2 regions of the Sphingobacterium sp. UBA3519 genome follow, and region 2 is predicted to be linked to the other one. Evidence: riboswitches for the same ligand, from Rfam matches in the RefSeq annotation. Region 2 holds a riboswitch; the other holds the start of a gene.

Region 1 (4,405 bases), on a different contig from region 2:
AAGACACCGTTCTCCTGTTGCTCATCACGATGATCCGCCATCCATTTTTCATAAACTGTTATCCCGTCAAAATTGTACAAAGCTGTTTCAATCGCAAGGTGCCCATCCCCTGTCCAACCGTTCTTTTCGCGCTGCGGACAGTCTGTCGGATAGCCCATCAAATTGGACAAGTAGGCATTGTTGGTCGCTTCCCATAGTTTGTTGACCAACGCTGATGACGTCTTGAGCTGTCCAATGGCGGGCACATCACTATGCATAAAATAAGCGGTCACAGCCGAACTATCCAATGCAATTGCCGCACTACTACTAATTTCGACGTAACGAAATCCTTTGTAACCGAACTTTGCCATAAACTCATCATTACGACCGCTTAAGGTAAGAATGTCCGTTTGAAAGGGCTCCTTTTCCTTATCGCCCCGATAATAAACATCAATATTGGACAGGTCAAGACGCCCATCTGCCGACAATCGTTCACCGTGCTTGATACGTAGCATAGTCCCTGCAGCTCCTTTGACTTTAACTTTTGTAATCCCAGCCATATTTTGGCCCATATCGAAAACATAAGTACGTTGGTCTATCTTTGTCACTGATTTGGGCTTATAGGACTTCACGAGCCGAATCGGTACCATCTGTTGGGAAACGATATGTGCAGATGGCGCATTTCTATACTGAACAGCCTGCCAAGTTGAATCATCATATTTAGGTTTGTCCCAGTTGGGTATTTCCAGTCTTGCATCATAATGCTCACCAGTGTAAATATTATTATAAGTAATTGGTCCCGAAGCTGTTTTCCACTGCTTATCTGAAACAATAGTTTCTACTGTACCATCTGTATAGACGATTTTCAGCTCTAAACAGAATGTTGGTCGGGCCCGCCACGGTGCTTTATCAAAGTTCCAAACCGCCAGTGGTTGGTGATTATACCAGCCATTCCCCAAAACAACGCCAATAGCGTTCTCTCCTTGTTGGAGCTGCTGGGTTACGTCCGTCACGACATATAATGTACGCCGGTCGAATCGAGTATACATTGGATCCAGGCGATGGTCTCCTACGCGTTGACCATTCATGGAAAGTTCATATAGCCCTGCTGTGGCAATATACGCGCGTGCAGACTTTATCGGCTTATTTATCTTAAATTCTGTCCTAAAATAAGGCGTTTCTCGCGCATGAATATCCTTATTGTCGCTAATCCATTTTCCCTTCCAAAGGTCCATTCCCATCATTCCAGTTTCGAACGATGCTATTTTAGAACTTGTTGATATACCATCCTTATCCCATACTTTAACCTTCCAGAAATACGTGGTCTGTGGCTTTAACTGTGCGCCGTTATAGGTCACTAACATGGACGAGCTGAGCTGTTTGCCACTATCCCAGCTATTTTTCGTCTCCTTCAGTAGTGCCAGCGAATCTTGCCCTAAAAGGATCTGATAAGCCTGTTGTACCGCACCATTACGTTGGTCCTCAAGTCGCCAGCTAAGTCTCGGCTGGGTTGCATCGATACCCAATGGATTGACCAGATGTTCGCATGTCAACTGTACCGCGATGCAGTTGCTTTTAGGTTGGGCATAAGTGCTGTTCGTTATACACAACAGTATTGTCAATAAAATCCTACGCATGAAAAGATACTATTCTTGGTGATTGTTAAATTGTTTTAGCTGATTTAAAAATCTAATATATCAAATATTTTCCACATGGTGACCTGTACTTTCCTGCACGATATACCTCAGGCAGCAAAATAAATTCTTGCAACTTTCATAAAAATAACCTTATATTAGTCGCAACTTTAGGGGTGTCTGCTCATGCAGGCTGAGATTTTACCCTTAGAACCTGATCCGGATCATACTGGCGTAGGGAAAAGTGAGCTGTCTACAAGGTGCATTGCTGCGCCTTTGTGTAGCCATTCCTAAAGTTTTACCAAAAAAAATTAAGGAATGGAACTTACAATAAACCATCAAATTCGATTTTTCGATCCCGCACTTACTTCACTAGAAGGCTTGTTACTTTTGGAATTATCTGGCAAAACCCAGGGCGTGGCTGTAGCCATCAACAACCAAGTCATCCCCAAAAAGGACTGGGGTACGACAACACTTAAACCTTATGATCAGATTATCTTAATCACTGCATCTCAAGGCGGCTAGCCTTTCAAAAAAAATCAACCGAGTAATTCACCACAATACAGAAAAAATGACAGCTGAAACAATTACGCAATCCCCCTTTCCAAATGCAAAGAAAATTTTTGTAGCCGGAAAACTATTTCCTATTCAAGTCGCTATGCGTCAAATCTCCTTGAGCCCAACCAAATTAACGAATGGACAGATCGAAATTAATCCGCCGGTAACAATCTATGATACTTCTGGGCCTTATACAGATGACACTATCCATATCGATATCCGCAAAGGACTCCCTCGCCTTCGCGAGCAGTGGATCTTGGATCGTCAGGATGTCATACAGTTGGCTGGCATCAGCTCTGAATATGGACAAAAACGACTTTCTGATCCAACGTTGGACGAACTCCGATTTGCCTATAGCCACAAACCGAAAGTAGCCTCTGCCGGCAAGAATGTCACCCAATTACATTATGCAAAGCAAGGCATCATTACCCCGGAAATGGAGTATGTTGCTATCCGGGAAAACCAACGTATTGAGCAGTTGGAAGCTAGTACCCCTGGGATGGATCATCAGCATCGGGGGCAAAACTTTGGTGCGAGAACACATGATAAAGCTATTACACCAGAATTTGTCCGTGAAGAAATCGCCGCCGGAAGAGCGATCATACCCAATAATATTAATCACCCTGAAAGTGAACCCATGATTATCGGACGCAACTTTCTTGTTAAAATCAATGCCAATATTGGCAATAGCGCCGTAAGTTCAAGCATAGAGGAAGAAGTTGAGAAAGCGGTATGGGCCTGTCGTTGGGGGGCTGATACCATCATGGATCTATCCACTGGCAAAAATATTCACGAAACCCGCGAATGGATTATCCGTAACTCGCCAGTCCCAATCGGTACAGTACCGATCTATCAGGCGCTCGAAAAAGTAAAGGGGGTGGCCGAGGATCTTACCTGGGAAATATTCAAAGATACCTTGATTGAACAGGCCGAACAGGGTGTTTCGTACTTTACCATACACGCCGGCGTATTGCTTCGTTATATCCATCTCACGGCATCCCGAGTTACTGGAATTGTCTCCAGAGGCGGCTCTATCATGGCCAAATGGTGTCTTTTTCATCACAAAGAAAATTTTCTCTATACCCATTTTGAGGAAATATGCGAAATTATGAAACAATATGATGTGGCTTTTTCACTTGGCGACGGTCTTCGCCCCGGAGCTATTGCAGATGCAAACGATGCAGCTCAATTTGCGGAGCTCGAAACCCTGGGCGAACTCACCAAAATCGCCTGGAAACATGATGTTCAGGTGATGATCGAAGGGCCAGGACATGTTCCTATGCAATTGATCAAAGAGAATATGGACAAGCAATTGGCCTGTTGTGACGAAGCGCCATTTTATACCTTAGGTCCCTTAACAACAGATATTGCTCCAGGCTATGACCATATCACATCCGCCATTGGAGCGGCTATGATCGGTTGGTATGGCTGTGCAATGCTTTGCTATGTTACCCCCAAAGAACACCTGGGTCTACCAAATAAAAAAGATGTCAAAGATGGTGTAATCACCTATAAACTAGCTGCCCATGCGGCCGATTTAGCCAAAGGACACCCTGGTGCACAATATCGTGATAACGCCTTGAGTAAAGCCAGATTCGAATTCAGATGGGAAGATCAATTCAACCTTTCCCTTGATCCAGATACCGCACGGGAATATCATGACGAAACATTGCCGGCAGATGCGGCTAAAGTTGCGCACTTCTGCTCCATGTGCGGTCCCAAATTTTGCTCGATGAAAATAACGCAGGAAATCAGGGATAGTGCCGCCCAGGGGATGCTGGAAAAATCACAGGAATTCATCGCACAAGGAAAAGAGATCTATTCATGATTATTGCATTGACAGCAGCAGAAACAATCCGTTCTGAACAGGCGATTATAGCAGCGTTGTTTAAAGAAGGTCTTGATATTCTGCATTTGCGTAAGTATCATTTTACAGACTTACAAATGTCGCGATATATAGAAACTATAGCTCCTATATACCGCGACAGATTGGTTCTACACTCACATGCGCATCTATCGGCTGAGCTTGGGATTGCACGAATCCACCTGAACGATAAAAGTAGACTGCATGAATCTGCAAATCAACTGGGGCCTACAACAATCTGTTCAACATCTGTGCATGATATTGATCAATTCAATAGCCTTGATGAACGTTGGGCCTATGCTTTTTTCAGTCCATTATTTCCGAGCATCTCAAAAGTGGGGTATGGAACGCATAATGCAAGACTAGGTCA
Region 2 (4,405 bases):
CCCGTTCAACAAGTAGCGCATTGCGACCAAATTCGAAATAGTCCAATGCTTGTTGGTTATCCGTACTTTTTGCACCTATAAAGGCGAGCACACGGCCAAATTCTTCTAAATAGAAAGCATCCTGCTGCATGTAAAATTGAAATTTATCCAGGGGAAGACTACCATCACTAAGCTGAACAATAAACGGCATAGTGAGTATATCTGAATAAATTGATGTTATTGAATCCCAGGCATGATCAGTCCAGTTCATATTGAATAAGTTTAATCGGATTGTGGAAGTGATTTAATGGCCCATTTCCTTTGCCAATGATGAGGTCTTTGCTACCAGCTATTGCTGCGTGTATATAGGCCAATGCGAATTCAACCGCGCTATCGAGACCAACGCCTTGTGCCAAATGGCTCGCAATTGCTGAAGAAAGCGAACAACCGGAACCATGTGTATTTTTGCTATTAATTTTTTGAGATTTGAATTCAATTGGTGGATTCTTGTGCTGGAACAATAGGGATGTTAATTCTTGACTTTGGAGATGCCCGCCTTTAATCAAAACGGATTGACAACCTTTCGCCAGTAGGCTATTTCCCGCTTTTTTCATCCTCTCGACATCGTCAATAACTTGGTCTACTAAAACACTTACCTCGTCTAAATTTGGTGTAATCAGCGTTGCCAAAGGAAAAAGAAGTTCAATGCAGGCCTGAATTGTATCATCGTGAATGAGCTTGTGCCCGCTGGTCGAGACCATGACTGGATCAAATACGATAGGCCCTTTATATTCTTTTAAATAGCTGCTAATAAGCTCCACAAGTTCAATATGGTGTACCATGCCTATTTTAATTGCATCGGGATAGATGTCGTCAAAAATAGCATCTAATTGGTCCTGGACGGCTGCTGTAGGAATGTCATAAATACGTCTTACACCTTGTGTGTTCTGAACGGGTAAGGCAGTTAACACATTCATGGCATAACAACCTAATGCAGATATGGTTTTGGTATCTGCTTGTATACCTGCACCACCGCTACCATCGAACCCCGCAATGCTGAGTACGCTAGGGACGCGGTATTTTTTATCTTTTGTCATTTTAATAGTTCTTTTAGTTGTGCACTGGCAGCTCTGGGATCTTGACTTTGGCATATGGCCGAAACGACTGCAATGGAGTCTGCACCGGCATTCCAGGTCTCTTCTGCTGTTTGTAAATTCATCCTTCCGATAGCGATCAATGGTTTTTCCGTCCTACTCCGAAGTTGTTTTAAACCTGCAATTCCCCATTCAGTAATCGTGTCCATTTTTGTTCTCGTAGAAAAAATGGGACTTACACCAAGGTGGTCGACGGCGTACATTTGTGGACTTTCCAGCTGCTGCATATCTTCTATGGACCAGCCTATGTTTAATTTATCGCCATATTTTTCGCGAATAGGGAGCGGCTGCAAATCATTTTGACCCACATGTACTCCCCATGCCTCGATTTTTGCAGCGATTGCTACGGCATCATTGATCACGAGCGGAATACCATAACGATCGGTCAGTTTTTTCAAACGCATGGCTTTATCCAAAAATGTAGCGGAATCGTCAGCTTTTTCGCGTAATTGAATAAGATCGACTCCACCAATGATGGCTTCTTCGGCGACATTGAGCCAATGTTGAGGATAACAGTCCCGCTCAGAAATTACCAAATATAAAGGGTAGGGAAAAAGCGGATTAATGCGCATAACATTTGATCTTGAGCTTTGATTTTAGACGTTCTGCATTGAGCTTATAGAGTTCATCATAGAGATTCAATTGCAGGGTACCCGGGCCAGCTGCTGTTTGGGCTGCGAGTTCTCCCGCCAAGCTCAAAATGGAAACGCCGGCAACAGCTGCTTCAACATATTGGTCTGTAACACCTAGAAATGCACCAATAAGTGCAGTAGCACTACAGCCAAGTCCAGTTACCTGTGTCATTAAAGGGTTGCCATTAAAAACTTCAACCCGGTATTGCTGTGAAAGGATATAGTCTACTTCTCCAGAAATACAGATAATGGAACCGGTTTGCTCTTGCAATAATTGGCCAAATCGGAGCGCATCTTTACTCGCTGTCGTGCTGTCGACTCCTTTTGTGTTCGGTTGGTTGAAATTGTACAGCGTCATGATTTCTGATGCATTTCCACGAATAACCGTTGGTTTGAGATCCAGTAGATTGGCTAATAAATCATTGCGGAATGCTGATATCCCAGCACCAACAGGATCAAGTACCCATGGCCGTCCAATGGTATTGGCATGTTCGGTAGCAACCAGCATAGCTTCGGCTGTATCTTCACTCAAGGTGCCGATATTAATAACAAGAGCTTGCGCAATATCGACAACTTCGCGTACTTCTAAAGGACTGTGTACCATTACGGGGGACGCTCCTAGGGCTAACAGTGCGTTGGCCGTATTGTTCATCACGACTAGGTTTGTGATGTTGTGTACAAGGGGTTTTTCGACCCTCAGCTGCGCTAATAAATTGATAATTGAATCTTCCATTCTTTTTACATATGCTAAGATGTACGGTGTAGCCTTGGAGGGAAGAAGAGCGATAGACTGCGCAGTAAAGGAGTATGCTGTACAGTGGATTTTTGCTTTTCCCTACGCCGGTATAAACCGAATCAGGTTCAAAGGGACTATCTCAATTCTATACAGAATACCCCCAAAGCCAGACCAAATTTAAACAAAAAAGAGGACTTTTCATATCCGTCATTTTTCGATCACTTAGCTTGTTAAATTAATAGGCCGGATTTTGATCGGCACTAATTTCAATATATTCAACAGGGGTATAAGTAACCCGGGCAAAATTTTTGGTCAAAAGTTCTGTTTCTAAAATCTTTCCACCCTGAAATTTTAAAAACTTCTCGCGCCAAATCTCATTTTTACGAAAGAACTGATTGTCTATTTTAAGAAATTGATGTTCTTTTTCAACGACATGGTATGCAAAATCCAGCTCCTGATCGATCCTCAATTCGCCCTCTAAACATTTCTCTGTAAACCAGAGGTTGATCTGGAAGGTGTAAGGCGTGTTGTTGGTGAATTGATAATCACGGTAGTTATAAAATACGGTAGCCCCACTGCCGAATGGCAAAACACGACCATCGTCAGGAAAAGGATCAAAGGAGTGATGATAACGTTCGCTGACGGTGAGTGGACTATGGATAACAAGCCAATGGATGAGATTGGATATTTGACAGATTCCACCGCCAATACCCGCCCTTGCTTCACCGAAGGATAACTCCATGCCGGGCAGATACCCTTTCTTTACGGTGGGGAGCCCCACGAGTTTACAAAATGAAAAGGTTTCCTTCGGTCTGATCAGAATGCTATTGATCTGTGCTGCTGCAATTTTCAGGTTGGTCACTTTGTTGATCTGCAATTGCATATTATTTTCGCCCAGCTTTTTTAATAATACAGACTGATGCTTTTTAATACGAAAGGGAAGTTTTTCAGCTGATTTAACTTTGCTGTATTTTTTGTCGTCAAATAGCCAGACGGCTTTTCGCTGCATTCTTCTTACCCATACTGCAAAAAAATAGAGCAAGGGGTGCTGTTGACTGATCAGTTTTCTTTTTTTCAATACGATGTTTATTTATCGCTATCAAAATTAATGCAGAAATGTATCTTTTGCCGCTTTTTTTGATTTTGTCCTGTGTTTTTACTGTATAGGGGGTAGAACTTTTGTTCCATCGGGTGTATACTGGCTTTTCGCTCTATGTCTATAGCTGTTTTCTTGTTTGTACGTATTTGCCCGTGAGCTTCCCATGCCCGTTATAGTTCAGGTTTTCATACGTACAGTTTCCCAAATCTTTTACAATTGATTTTTGTTGCAATACCCCCTTGAAGTAGAATTCATCAACTGTTTCGTTGGCCCGGTAGGATCGCTTGATTTCCGCTGTGAGTTGGTCATTTTGATCGAAGGTTTGGCGTAGTATATAATCACTTGTTTTCGGATCGCTATACGCATAACGGACCCGACTTTCCCTTTGATCATTTCTGCCCGACAGCTCTTCACTCATGCGATTCTGTTTGTCATAACTGTAAATGGTCCAATCTATCCGTTGGTATAAAAAATGAATGGATTCACTTTTTACAACCTGGAGTTTGCTGTTCAAGTGGTCTATTGTCGCTGTTTGTAATGTTGGATCGTAGGAAACAATGGCGTTTGGGAGATAACGGTAAATGGTGCTGTTGCTCCATTTGCTGTTTTGAAGGTACTGTATGGAGTCGATAAGTCCGAACTGATTATAGCATCTTTTGCTGAAATAATTATTTCCGCCGGAAAGATTGTTGGATGTGAGCTCTTTGCCTTCTTCATATACAGTCGTCACAATTGCTCCAGTTTCCACCTCATTTTCATCGGAAAACTGCTGCATGACATACGTGCCGTCACATTGATTTTTACG

Evidence for each region. Region 2 has a riboswitch for thiamine pyrophosphate ahead of thiM (hydroxyethylthiazole kinase). Riboswitches for the same ligand answer to the same signal wherever they lie in the genome.
Region 1: linked by a shared signal. The riboswitch ahead of thiS (sulfur carrier protein ThiS) and the one ahead of thiM (hydroxyethylthiazole kinase) in region 2 are both predicted to bind thiamine pyrophosphate.

Annotation. Positions count from the first base shown of each region.
Region 1 covers NZ_DFPI01000026.1:216,304-220,708, forward strand. Annotated here, with positions in the region: gene B3297_RS18070 (alpha-L-rhamnosidase) at 1-1,616, opposite strand, end outside; TPP riboswitch at 1,776-1,871, shown strand; gene thiS (sulfur carrier protein ThiS) at 1,932-2,138, shown strand; gene thiC (phosphomethylpyrimidine synthase ThiC) at 2,185-3,999, shown strand; gene B3297_RS18085 (thiamine phosphate synthase) at 3,996-4,405, shown strand, end outside.
Region 2 covers NZ_DFPI01000037.1:350,065-354,469, forward strand. Annotated here, with positions in the region: gene tenA (thiaminase II) at 1-250, opposite strand, end outside; gene thiD (bifunctional hydroxymethylpyrimidine kinase/phosphomethylpyrimidine kinase) at 237-1,076, opposite strand; gene thiE (thiamine phosphate synthase) at 1,073-1,705, opposite strand; gene thiM (hydroxyethylthiazole kinase) at 1,695-2,498, opposite strand; TPP riboswitch at 2,581-2,673, opposite strand; gene B3297_RS24335 (VanW family protein) at 2,737-3,579, opposite strand; gene B3297_RS24340 (hypothetical protein) at 3,719-4,405, opposite strand, start outside.